DNA from 3 places in the Pantoea sp. UBA4549 genome. Region 3 is predicted to be linked to each of the others. Evidence: predicted binding sites of a transcription regulator. Region 3 holds the regulator's gene; each other region holds the start of a gene.
The links. The regulator sigma-54, encoded in region 3, starts transcription at its own class of promoters, with help from an activator protein. The targets are predictions, from matches to a motif close to GTTGGCACANNTTTCGCTNT.
Positions count from the first base shown of each region.

Region 1: a site for sigma-54 is predicted at 1,802-1,821, ahead of glnK (P-II family nitrogen regulator). Genes of this name have one in related genera too.
Region 2: a site for sigma-54 is predicted at 1,600-1,619, ahead of B3041_RS11235 (gamma-glutamyltransferase family protein). Genes of this name have one in related genera too.

Region 1 is NZ_DGLH01000006.1:91,193-94,472, forward strand. It holds gene B3041_RS03730 (SmdB family multidrug efflux ABC transporter permease/ATP-binding protein) at 1-1,638, shown strand, start outside; gene glnK (P-II family nitrogen regulator) at 1,870-2,208, shown strand; gene amtB (ammonium transporter AmtB) at 2,241-3,280, shown strand, end outside.
Region 2 is NZ_DGLH01000010.1:43,793-47,072, forward strand. It holds gene B3041_RS11225 (transporter substrate-binding domain-containing protein) at 1-499, opposite strand, end outside; gene hpxU (MurR/RpiR family transcriptional regulator HpxU) at 692-1,531, opposite strand; gene B3041_RS11235 (gamma-glutamyltransferase family protein) at 1,703-3,280, shown strand, end outside.
Region 3 is NZ_DGLH01000014.1:38,139-41,418, reverse strand. It holds gene rapZ (RNase adapter RapZ) at 1-203, opposite strand, end outside; gene ptsN (PTS IIA-like nitrogen regulatory protein PtsN) at 257-739, opposite strand; gene hpf (ribosome hibernation promoting factor) at 877-1,164, opposite strand; gene rpoN (RNA polymerase factor sigma-54) at 1,186-2,619, opposite strand; gene lptB (LPS export ABC transporter ATP-binding protein) at 2,668-3,280, opposite strand, start outside.

The DNA of each region.
Region 1 (3,280 bases), on a different contig from region 3:
CCGGTGCTGGTCAGCTATTTTATCGATCATCTGATTGCCAGACATCAGATGCCGTGGGGCATTGTGGCGGGATTACTGGTGAGCTTTATTCTGCTGCAGCTGATGGCAGCGGCGCTGCACTATTTTCAGGCGCTGCTGTTTAACCGGGCGGCAATCGGGGTGGTGCAGCAGCTGCGCGTTGATGTCATGAACGCGGCGCTGCGTCAGCCGCTGAGCGCGTTCGATACCCAGCCGGTGGGGCAGATTATTTCGCGCGTCACTAATGACACCGAGGTGATCAAAGATCTCTATGTCACCGTGGTTGCCACCGTGCTGCGCAGTGCCGCGCTGATTGGCGCGATGCTGGTCGCCATGTTTTCGCTCGACTGGCGTATGGCGCTGGTGGCGCTGGTTATTTTCCCACTGGTGCTGACCGTGATGCTGATCTATCAGCGTTACAGTACGCCGATTGCCCGCCGGGTTCGCAGCTATCTGGCGGATATCAACAACGGCTTTAATGAAGTGATCAACGGCATGAGCGTGATCCAGCAGTTTCGGCAGCAGGCGCGCTTTGGTGCACGGATGAGCGAGGCGAGTCGTGCCCACTATATGGCGCGCATGCAGACGCTGCGACTGGATGGGTTTTTGCTGCGTCCGCTGCTTAGCCTCTTTTCTGCACTGATTTTGTGCGGTCTGCTACTGCTGTTCAGCTTTGCTTCCCCCGGCGCCTTTGAGGTCGGCGTGCTTTACGCCTTCATCACCTATCTGGGCCGGCTGAATGAGCCGCTGATCGAACTGACCACGCAGCAGTCGATGCTGCAGCAGGCGGTGGTATCAGGTGAGCGCATATTTGAACTGGTTGATGCGCATCAGCAGGGGTATGGCAGCGAGAGTGCCCCGCTGCGCTCCGGAGACATTGCGCTGCGCGACGTCAGTTTCGCCTACCGCGATGACCGCGACGTGCTGAGCAACATCACCTTCAGCGTGCCGTCGCGCGGCTTTGTGGCGCTGGTCGGACATACCGGCAGCGGCAAAAGCACGCTGGCAAACCTGCTGATGGGTTACTACCCGTTAAAACACGGAATAATCGAGCTGGACGGTCGTCCGGTTTCTTCGCTCTCGCACGACGCACTGCGCACCGGCATTGCTATGGTACAGCAGGATCCGGTTGTGCTGGCCGATACGCTGCTGGCTAATGTGCAGCTGGGGCGTGCGATCCCTGAAGCCCGGGTATGGCAGGTGCTGGAGAGCGTGCAGCTTGCTGCGCTGGCCCGTGCGCTGCCGGACGGTATTCATACCCGGCTGGGGGAGCAGGGCAATACGCTGTCAGTGGGACAGAAACAGCTGCTGGCGCTGGCCCGCGTGCTGGTCGCGCCGCCGCAGATCCTGATCCTCGATGAAGCCACCGCGAACATCGATTCCGGCACTGAGCAGGCCATTCAGCAGGCGCTGCGCACCCTGCGCCAGCACAGCACGCTGGTGGTCATTGCGCACCGGCTCTCGACGATTATGGAGGCGGAGCAGATTCTGGTATTGCATCGTGGCCATATCGCGGAGCGCGGAACGCATGCAGAGCTGCTGGCGCAGCAGGGCCGCTACTGGCAGATGTATCAGCTGCAACAGGCAGGTGAACAGCTGGCGGCGGGCGCACCTGCCTGAATTGCACCTTTTTTGTTCACGCTGACCCGCTCCTCCTTCACTTCTGCACCGCTTTAATGCCCTGAGCACCAAAGAGGTGCAGGCTCCGCACCCTTCATTCAGCCCGGCAGTATTGCGCCGGGCTGAACCTGCACCGCCACCGCAATAACAGGCATTTTGCATTTCTGGCACACCCTTTGCTTCAACCACTGCGTATACATCGTGCAGTTGTGTTTAATCCGGAGGGGACGTATGAAGCTGGTTACCGTGGTAATCAAACCATTCAAGCTGGAGGATGTCCGCGAGGCGCTATCCTCCATCGGCATTCAGGGACTGACGGTATCTGAAGTTAAAGGTTTTGGCCGCCAGAAAGGGCATGCCGAACTCTATCGCGGGGCTGAGTACAGCGTTAACTTCCTGCCAAAAGTAAAAATTGATATTGCGATTGCAGATGACCAGCTGGATGAAGTGGTTGATGTCATCAGTAAAGCGGCCTACACCGGCAAAATTGGCGACGGCAAAATTTTCGTCGCTGAGCTGCAGCGGGTGATACGTATCCGTACCGGTGAAACTGACGAAGCGGCGCTCTGATCCGGGTTCTGACTTGAGATGGGATGAAAAGAATGAAAAAAATGATGATGAAACTGGGCCTTGCCAGCCTGGCGCTGTTACCCACTCTGACGCTGGCTGCTGCCCCTGCGGTCGCGGATAAAGCGGACAACGCCTTTATGATGATTTGTACCGCGCTGGTACTTTTTATGACGATCCCCGGCATCGCGCTGTTTTATGGCGGCCTGATCCGCGGCAAAAACGTCTTATCCATGCTCACACAGGTTGCCGTTACCTTTGCCCTGGTCTGCGTATTATGGGTTGTGTATGGCTACTCGCTGGCGTTCAGTGAGGGCAACGCCTTTTTCGGTAACTTCCAGTGGGTGATGCTGAAAAACATTGAGCTGAAAGCCGTGATGGGCAGCTTTTATCAATATATTCACGTCGCGTTTCAGGCTTCATTTGCCTGTATTACCGTCGGGTTGATCGTAGGCGCACTGGCAGAGCGTATTCGCTTCTCAGCGGTGCTGATTTTTGTCGGCGTCTGGCTGACGCTCTCTTATCTGCCGATTGCGCATATGGTCTGGGGCGGCGGTTATCTGGCGCAGGATGGCGCGCTGGATTTTGCCGGCGGCACTGTAGTGCATATCAACGCCGCTGTTGCGGGTCTGGTGGGCGCTTATCTGGTGGGTAAACGTGCAGGTTTTGGCAAAGAAGCGTTCAAACCGCATAACCTGCCCATGGTGTTTCTTGGCACGGCCATTCTCTACGTCGGCTGGTTTGGTTTTAACGCCGGTTCTGCTTCATCAGCTAATGAAATTGCTGCGCTGGCGTTTGTGAACACCGTCGTTGCCACCGCAGGTGCCGTACTCTCCTGGGTCTTTGGTGAATGGGCGCTGCGCGGTAAGCCCTCGCTGCTGGGTGCCTGCTCGGGCTTTATCGCCGGCCTGGTTGCCATTACGCCAGCCTGTGGCTACGTGGGCGTCGGTGGCGCACTGATCATTGGTCTGGCGGGCGGGCTCGCGGGCATCTGGGGCGTTACGACGCTGAAAAGATGGCTGCGCGTTGATGACCCCTGCGATGTCTTTGGCGTGCACGGCGTGTGCGGCATCCT
Region 2 (3,280 bases), on a different contig from region 3:
AACGCTTCACCTGCGCATCTTTCGGCGCGGCTGCGCTCAGCACCATATCTTCTACGGCGCCGCGCGTAACGCCGATCGATTTGCCGCTCAGGGCGGCGGCATCCTTCAGCGCCTCACCTTTCGGCCCGAACACCCCGAGGAAAAAGGGCGCATAGGCGCGACTGAAAGCGATGACTTTTTCCCGTTCCGCATTTTTACCCATGCTGGAGATCACCAGATCGACTTTATCCGTCTGCAGATAAGGCACGCGGTTGGCACTGGAGACCGGCACCAGCTGCAACTTCAGTTTCATCTGCTTAGCAAGGTAGCGCGCCATATCGATATCATATCCCTGCGGCTGCAGATCGGTGCCCACTGACCCAAACGGCGGAAAATCCTGCGGCACCGCGACGCGGAGCACTCCGCGCTTTTGAATATCCTGCAGCTGATCGGCCTGCGCACTACCCGCCTGAACCAGTAAAAGCGCCGCACCCGCTACCGCCAGTAAAATATTTTTCATTGTGCACCCCGGTGTGTTGAATATGAAACAAAAGATTCTTATCAACAGTGTGTGCAACTAATGTGCCAACCACAGCGGCGCGAAGGAACCGCTATACAACCGGTGCTGAACCCTTAACAGCAGAGATAAAACGGGTAAAACGCGATTCGTTTCAGAGAACCAAAACGGTGCGACGCACTGTTTCAGTGCCCGTTATCGGTGTTCCAGCTCATCCAGATGCTGATAGAGATCGGCGATCTGATGAATACGCTGCCGTCCCTGCGCCAGGGTCTCATGCAGCAGCGCATTCGCCAGCAGATTCACCAGGCTCATGGCTGAAGCATAGCTGTCAAAGGCAGAAACGCTGTCCAGCGGCGCGCAGAGTTGCCAGCGTGCCACGCCCTGAATACCCTGCGCCTGCGGCTCCGAGAGCGCCAGCAGCGGAATATCGCGCTGCTGCAGCTGCTGCATCAGCGGACGCAGCAGGCGCGGACGTCGCCGGAACGCCATAACCACCACCATATCGTCCGGGGTAATATCCACCAGCTCTTCGCCCAGCGTCTGCCCCGGCTGCGGCAGCAGTACCACATGAGCACGCGCCTGCAGCAGCTGCTGGCGCAGGTGCAGCGCCACCGGATACGCGTTACGCATACCGACGATAAAGACGCGTTTTGCGCTGCCCAGCGCGGCGATGACGTCACTTAGCTGCTGACTGTCGATACGGTTGATCCACTGCGTCAGGTTTGCCATCTCCTGCTTATAGTGGCGCGCCAGCAGCGTATTCCCCTGCACCGCGTCGCGGTTATCAGTGAGTGGCATTCCGCTCTGCCGCAGGGTACGCAGCTCATCGCGCATATCTTTATATTTTTCATAGCCAAGACGCCGGAACAGCCGGCTTACCGTTGCCTTGGAGACGCCGCTGAGCCGCGCCAGCTCGGCACTGTTGTAGCTGATCAGATCATCAAAATGATCAAATACAAAGTCAGCAATGCGCTGCTCCTGAGGCGACAGCTGAGCGTACTGGCTGCGCAAGCGTTCATCGAGTTGTTTCATGCGTTGTCCTGTAACTTTCGTTTCACCCTGCTCTAGCATAAATCGATCCAGCGCCTGCCGACAGAAAAAGTGGAACAGCTCTTGCTTAGGTTTCAGCAGGGAATGTTGTCGCGCAGCGGGTTTTGCTGCTGCGACGGATTCAGGTGAGCAGAATATCAGCTGAGAGCACTTATGATTCAGAGCAACATGGCCCCGCAGGGCATGGTCGTCACCCCTCATCATCTGGCGAGTGAAAGCGCTCTCGCCGTGCTGCGCGACGGCGGAAGCGCACTCGAAGCGATGGTGGCCGCTGCCGCAACCATTGCGGTGGTCTATCCGCATATGAACGGGCTGGGCGGCGACGGCTTCTGGCTGGTGGTGCCGCCGGAGGGAGAACCCATAGCGATTGATGCCAGCGGCGCAGCTGGCTCGCTGGCGTCAGTGAGTTTTTATCAGGGCCGGCAGACGATCCCGCATCGCGGACCGGAAGCGGCGCTGACCGTGGCCGGCACCGTCAGCGGCTGGCAGGAGGCGCTGACGGTGTCACAGGAGCTGGGCAATGCGCCGCTGCCGCTGCACCGCCTGCTGCGCGATGCCATCCGGTATGCAGCCGACGGCATACCGGTTACCGCCTCGCAGGCCGCTGCCACCGCTGCAAAAGCGCCTGAGCTGCAGCATCAGCCCGGCTTTGCCGCCACGTTTATGCCGGAGGGCCGGCCACCACAGCCGGGCAGCCGCTTTACCCAGCCCGCACTGGCGGCCACGCTCAGCCAGCTGAGCGAAGAGGGGCTGGAGAGCTTTTATCGCGGCCGGCTGGCGCAGACGCTGGCTGATGATATGCACACGCTGGGTATGCCGGTCACGCTTACCGATCTGCAGCAGCATCGTGCCCGGCGCTGTACTCCGCTTCACCTGGCGCACAGCGAAGGCGATATCTGGAATATGACGCCGCCGACGCAGGGGCTGGTGTCGCTGGCGATCCTCGGGATTACCGATCGCCTGAACATGGCGCAGGCTGATGAAGCCCAGACGCTGCACCGGATTGTGGAGGCCACCAAACAGGCGTTCAGCCTGCGTGACCAGCACATCACCGATCCGCGCCACAGCGATACCGACGTGCAGGCGCTGCTCAATGCCGATCATCTTGCCAGCCTTGCGGCCAATATTGATGACCACCGCGCCGCGCCGTGGGGCACCGGCCGTGGCCCGGGCGATACCGTCTGGATGGGCACCATCGACAGCAGCGGGCTGGCAGTCTCGTTTATTCAGAGTATCTATCATGAATTTGGCAGTGGCGTGGTGCTGCCTGGCAGCGGGATCACCTGGCAGAATCGCGGCGCGGCGTTCAGCCTGCAGCCCGATCACCTGCTGGCCCTGCTGCCGGGCAAGCAGCCGTTTCACACGCTTAATCCTGCCGCCGCCCGCCTGAAGGATGGCCGGGTCATGGTGTATGGATCAATGGGGGGAGATGGTCAGCCGCAGACGCAGGCGGCCATTTTTACCCGTCACGTCATTCAGGGAATGCCGCTGCAGCAGGCGGTCAGCGCGCCGCGCTGGCTGCTGGGCCGCACCTGGGGCGAAGCCTCTGATTCACTCAAACTGGAAGCGCGCGTGGCGCCGGAAACGGTGGCCCGGCTGCGTCTGCTGGGCCATCAGGTGGAGCTGCTCTCTGACTTCAGTGAAGTAGTGGGTCATGCGGGCGCCGTGGTGCGCCACACCAGCGGCATGCTGGAAGGCGCTTTCGATCCGCGCAGCAACGGCAGCGCAGCC
Region 3 (3,280 bases):
TCAAAGACTTCCTGCGACTCCGGCATATTACGGACATCAATACTCACCGCCGCTGAAATATTACGCTCCGTCAGCGTATTAGCCAGTTCCGGCAGCAGGACTACTGGCAGATTATCGACACAGTAAAAGCCCATATCTTCCAGAGCACGCAGCGCAACTGATTTACCTGAGCCTGATCGACCACTGACGATCATCAGCACCATCACAATTCTCCCCTGTTTTATCCGGTTCGCAGACCGGTAACGCTATGTACTGATTACGAATGCGCTTCCTGAGCTTCTGTGATAATGGCGTAGAGCTCCTGATCGCTTTGCGCCGCGCGCAGGCGGCGGCAGACCGTCTTATCTGCCAGACGTTTTGCGACCAGCGACAGGGTATGGAGGTGCGTCTTACACTGATCGGCGGGCACCAGCAGAGCGAACAGCAGGTCGACCGGCTGATTGTCCACCGCATCAAAGGCAATGGGCTGATCGAGGCTGATAAACACACCAACCGCCCGCAGCGTATCCTCTTCCAGTTTGCCATGCGGAATAGCAATGCCATTGCCAATGCCGGTACTGCCCATACGCTCCCGGGTCAGAATCGCTTCGAAAAGCGTCTGGTGCGGCAGATTGAGCTGCTTAGCCGCCAGTTCGCTGATTATCTCCAGCGCGCGTTTTTTACTCTGGCAGTGTACGCCGCTGCGGGTGCAGTCAGGCGTCAGAACCGAGCTCAATTCCAGTGTCAGATCGTTGTTCATCGTGGTTTCACTTGCGAGTTCACATAGCCACAGAGCGAAAGGCCCTGCTGGCGTTTGCGCAGATGATAAAACGGGGCGCTCTTCCGCCCCATTTTTCCCTGAGCACTGAACGGGTCAGCGCTCTGCAAACGTGAAGGTTAGTGTTTTTTCAGTTTGTCTTTGTGTTTGGTCAGCTGACGTGCCAGCTTATCAACCAGCCCGTCAATGGCCGCGTACATATCTTCCGCTTCTGCTGTGGCGTGCAGCTCACCGCCGTTAACATGCAGAGTTGCCTCTGCAATCTGAGTCACTTTCTCCACTTTCAGAACAATATAAACCTGATTAATACGATCGTAATAGTGTTCAAGTTTGGCAAATTTGCTGTTCACAAATTCACGCAGCGGGTCAGTGATTTCGACATTGAGTCCGGTAAGGTTTAGCTGCATAGGTCTTCCTTCTTAGTTCAGTCAGACCAGCTGTTTACGCTGGTTTGATGGCGGTATAGATAAAGACTCGCGATACTTCGCAACCGTACGTCGCGCTACCATAATACCCTGTTCAGATAACATGGCGGTCAGTTTGCTGTCGCTCAAGGGTTTTGCGGGATTTTCTGCCGCGACCAGTTTTTTTACCAGCGCACGAATGGCCGTGGAAGAGGCTTCGCCGCCGCCTTCCGTGCTGACATGGCTGGAAAAAAAATATTTCAGCTCAAAAATGCCACGCGGACTGTGCAGATATTTTTGCGTGGTCACGCGTGAGATGGTGGACTCATGCATATCGACCTGTTGCGCGATATCTGCCAGCACCATCGGGCGCATATACTCTTCGCCCTGCTCGAAAAACGCCTGCTGCTGAGCAACGATGCAGCGGGTAACTTTGAGCAGCGTGTCATTACGACTCTCCAGGCTTTTGATAAGCCAGCGCGCTTCCTGCAGGTTATTCCGAATAAACTGGCTGTCGCTGTCGCTGCGCGCTGAACCGCCCATGGCGGCATAGTGCTGATTAATTCTCAGGCGCGGCAGGCTTTCAGCGTTCAGTTCCACCACCCAGCGTGCACCCGCTTTGCGTACCAGCACATCCGGAATAACGTATTCCGGTTCACCTGTATTAATTGATTGCCCGGGGCGCGGATCGAGCGACTGGATCAGCAGCATCGCCTCTTTCAGCACCTCTTCCTTCAGGCGGGTCACCCGCATCAGGCTGCGGAAGTCATGATTAGCCAGCAGATCAAGATGTTCACTGACAATCAGGCGCGCCTCTTTTAGCATAGGAGCGTCCGCCGCATATTGCGATAGCTGAACCAGCAGACAGTCACGCAGATCGCGCGCGCCTACACCAACCGGGTCAAACCGCTGGACGCGTTTGAGCACCGCTTCCACTTCATCCAGCGTCAGCTCATCGTCGCCGATACTGTCGCAAATGTCCTGCAGCGTCACGGTGAGATAACCGGTGGTGTCGATCGCATCAACAATGGATGTCGCAATAGCGCGGTCGGTATCGGTAAACGGTGTCAGCTCCACCTGCCACATCAGGTAATCCTGCAGCGACTGCGTGGTTTCTCCCTGGTACACCGGCAGCTCATCATCCTGATAATCAGTTCCGGTGCCGGAAGGGGTACCGGCGGTGTAAATTTCATCCCATGACGCATCCAGCGGCAGTTCGTCAGGCATCTCTTTCTGTTCCAGCGCCTCACGGGTATCTAACGTATCGCTTTCCTGCGTTTCGCGTGCGTCCACTTCATCATGAATATCGGTCTGCTCAAGCAGCGGATTGCTCTCCAGCGCCAGCTGGAGCTCCTGCTGGAGTTCAAGCGTAGAGAGCTGCAGCAGGCGAATGGCCTGTTGCAGCTGGGGGGTCATCGCCAGCTGTTGGCTGAACCTGAGTTGCAAACCTTGCTTCATAATCCGGCTTGAATGTCCTAAGCGAATATCGGGTTGATCGACACCTTATCAGAGTCTGAACTCTTCGCCCAAATAAACCCGCTTAACCTGCTCATCTGCCAGAATTTCATCTGGCGTACCGTGTGCAATCAGATTGCCCTGGCTGACAATATAGGCGCGCTCGCAGACGGCCAGCGTTTCACGCACGTTGTGATCGGTGATCAGGACACCGAGGCCGCTGTCACGCAAATGCTCAATGATCTTTTTGATATCGATAACGGAGATGGGGTCAACCCCGGCGAACGGCTCATCCAGCAGAATAAATTTTGGATTGGCCGCCAGCGCGCGTGCAATTTCCACACGGCGACGTTCGCCACCGGAGAGCGCCTGGCCCAGGCTGTTGCGCAGATGTTCAATATGGAACTCTTCCATCAGCTCATTGGCGCGATCCTGGCGCTGCTCTTCAGTCAGATCGTCACGGATCTGCAGCACGCCCATCAGATTGTCGTAGACGCTCAGCCGACGGAAAATAGAGGCTTCCTGTGGCAGATACCCGATACCACGCCGCGCCCGCGCATGCAGGGGCAGAATACTGATATCTTCATCGTCGATAATAATGCGGCCCGCATCGCGCGGTACAATGCCAACCACCATATAAAACGTCGTGGTCTTACCGGCACCG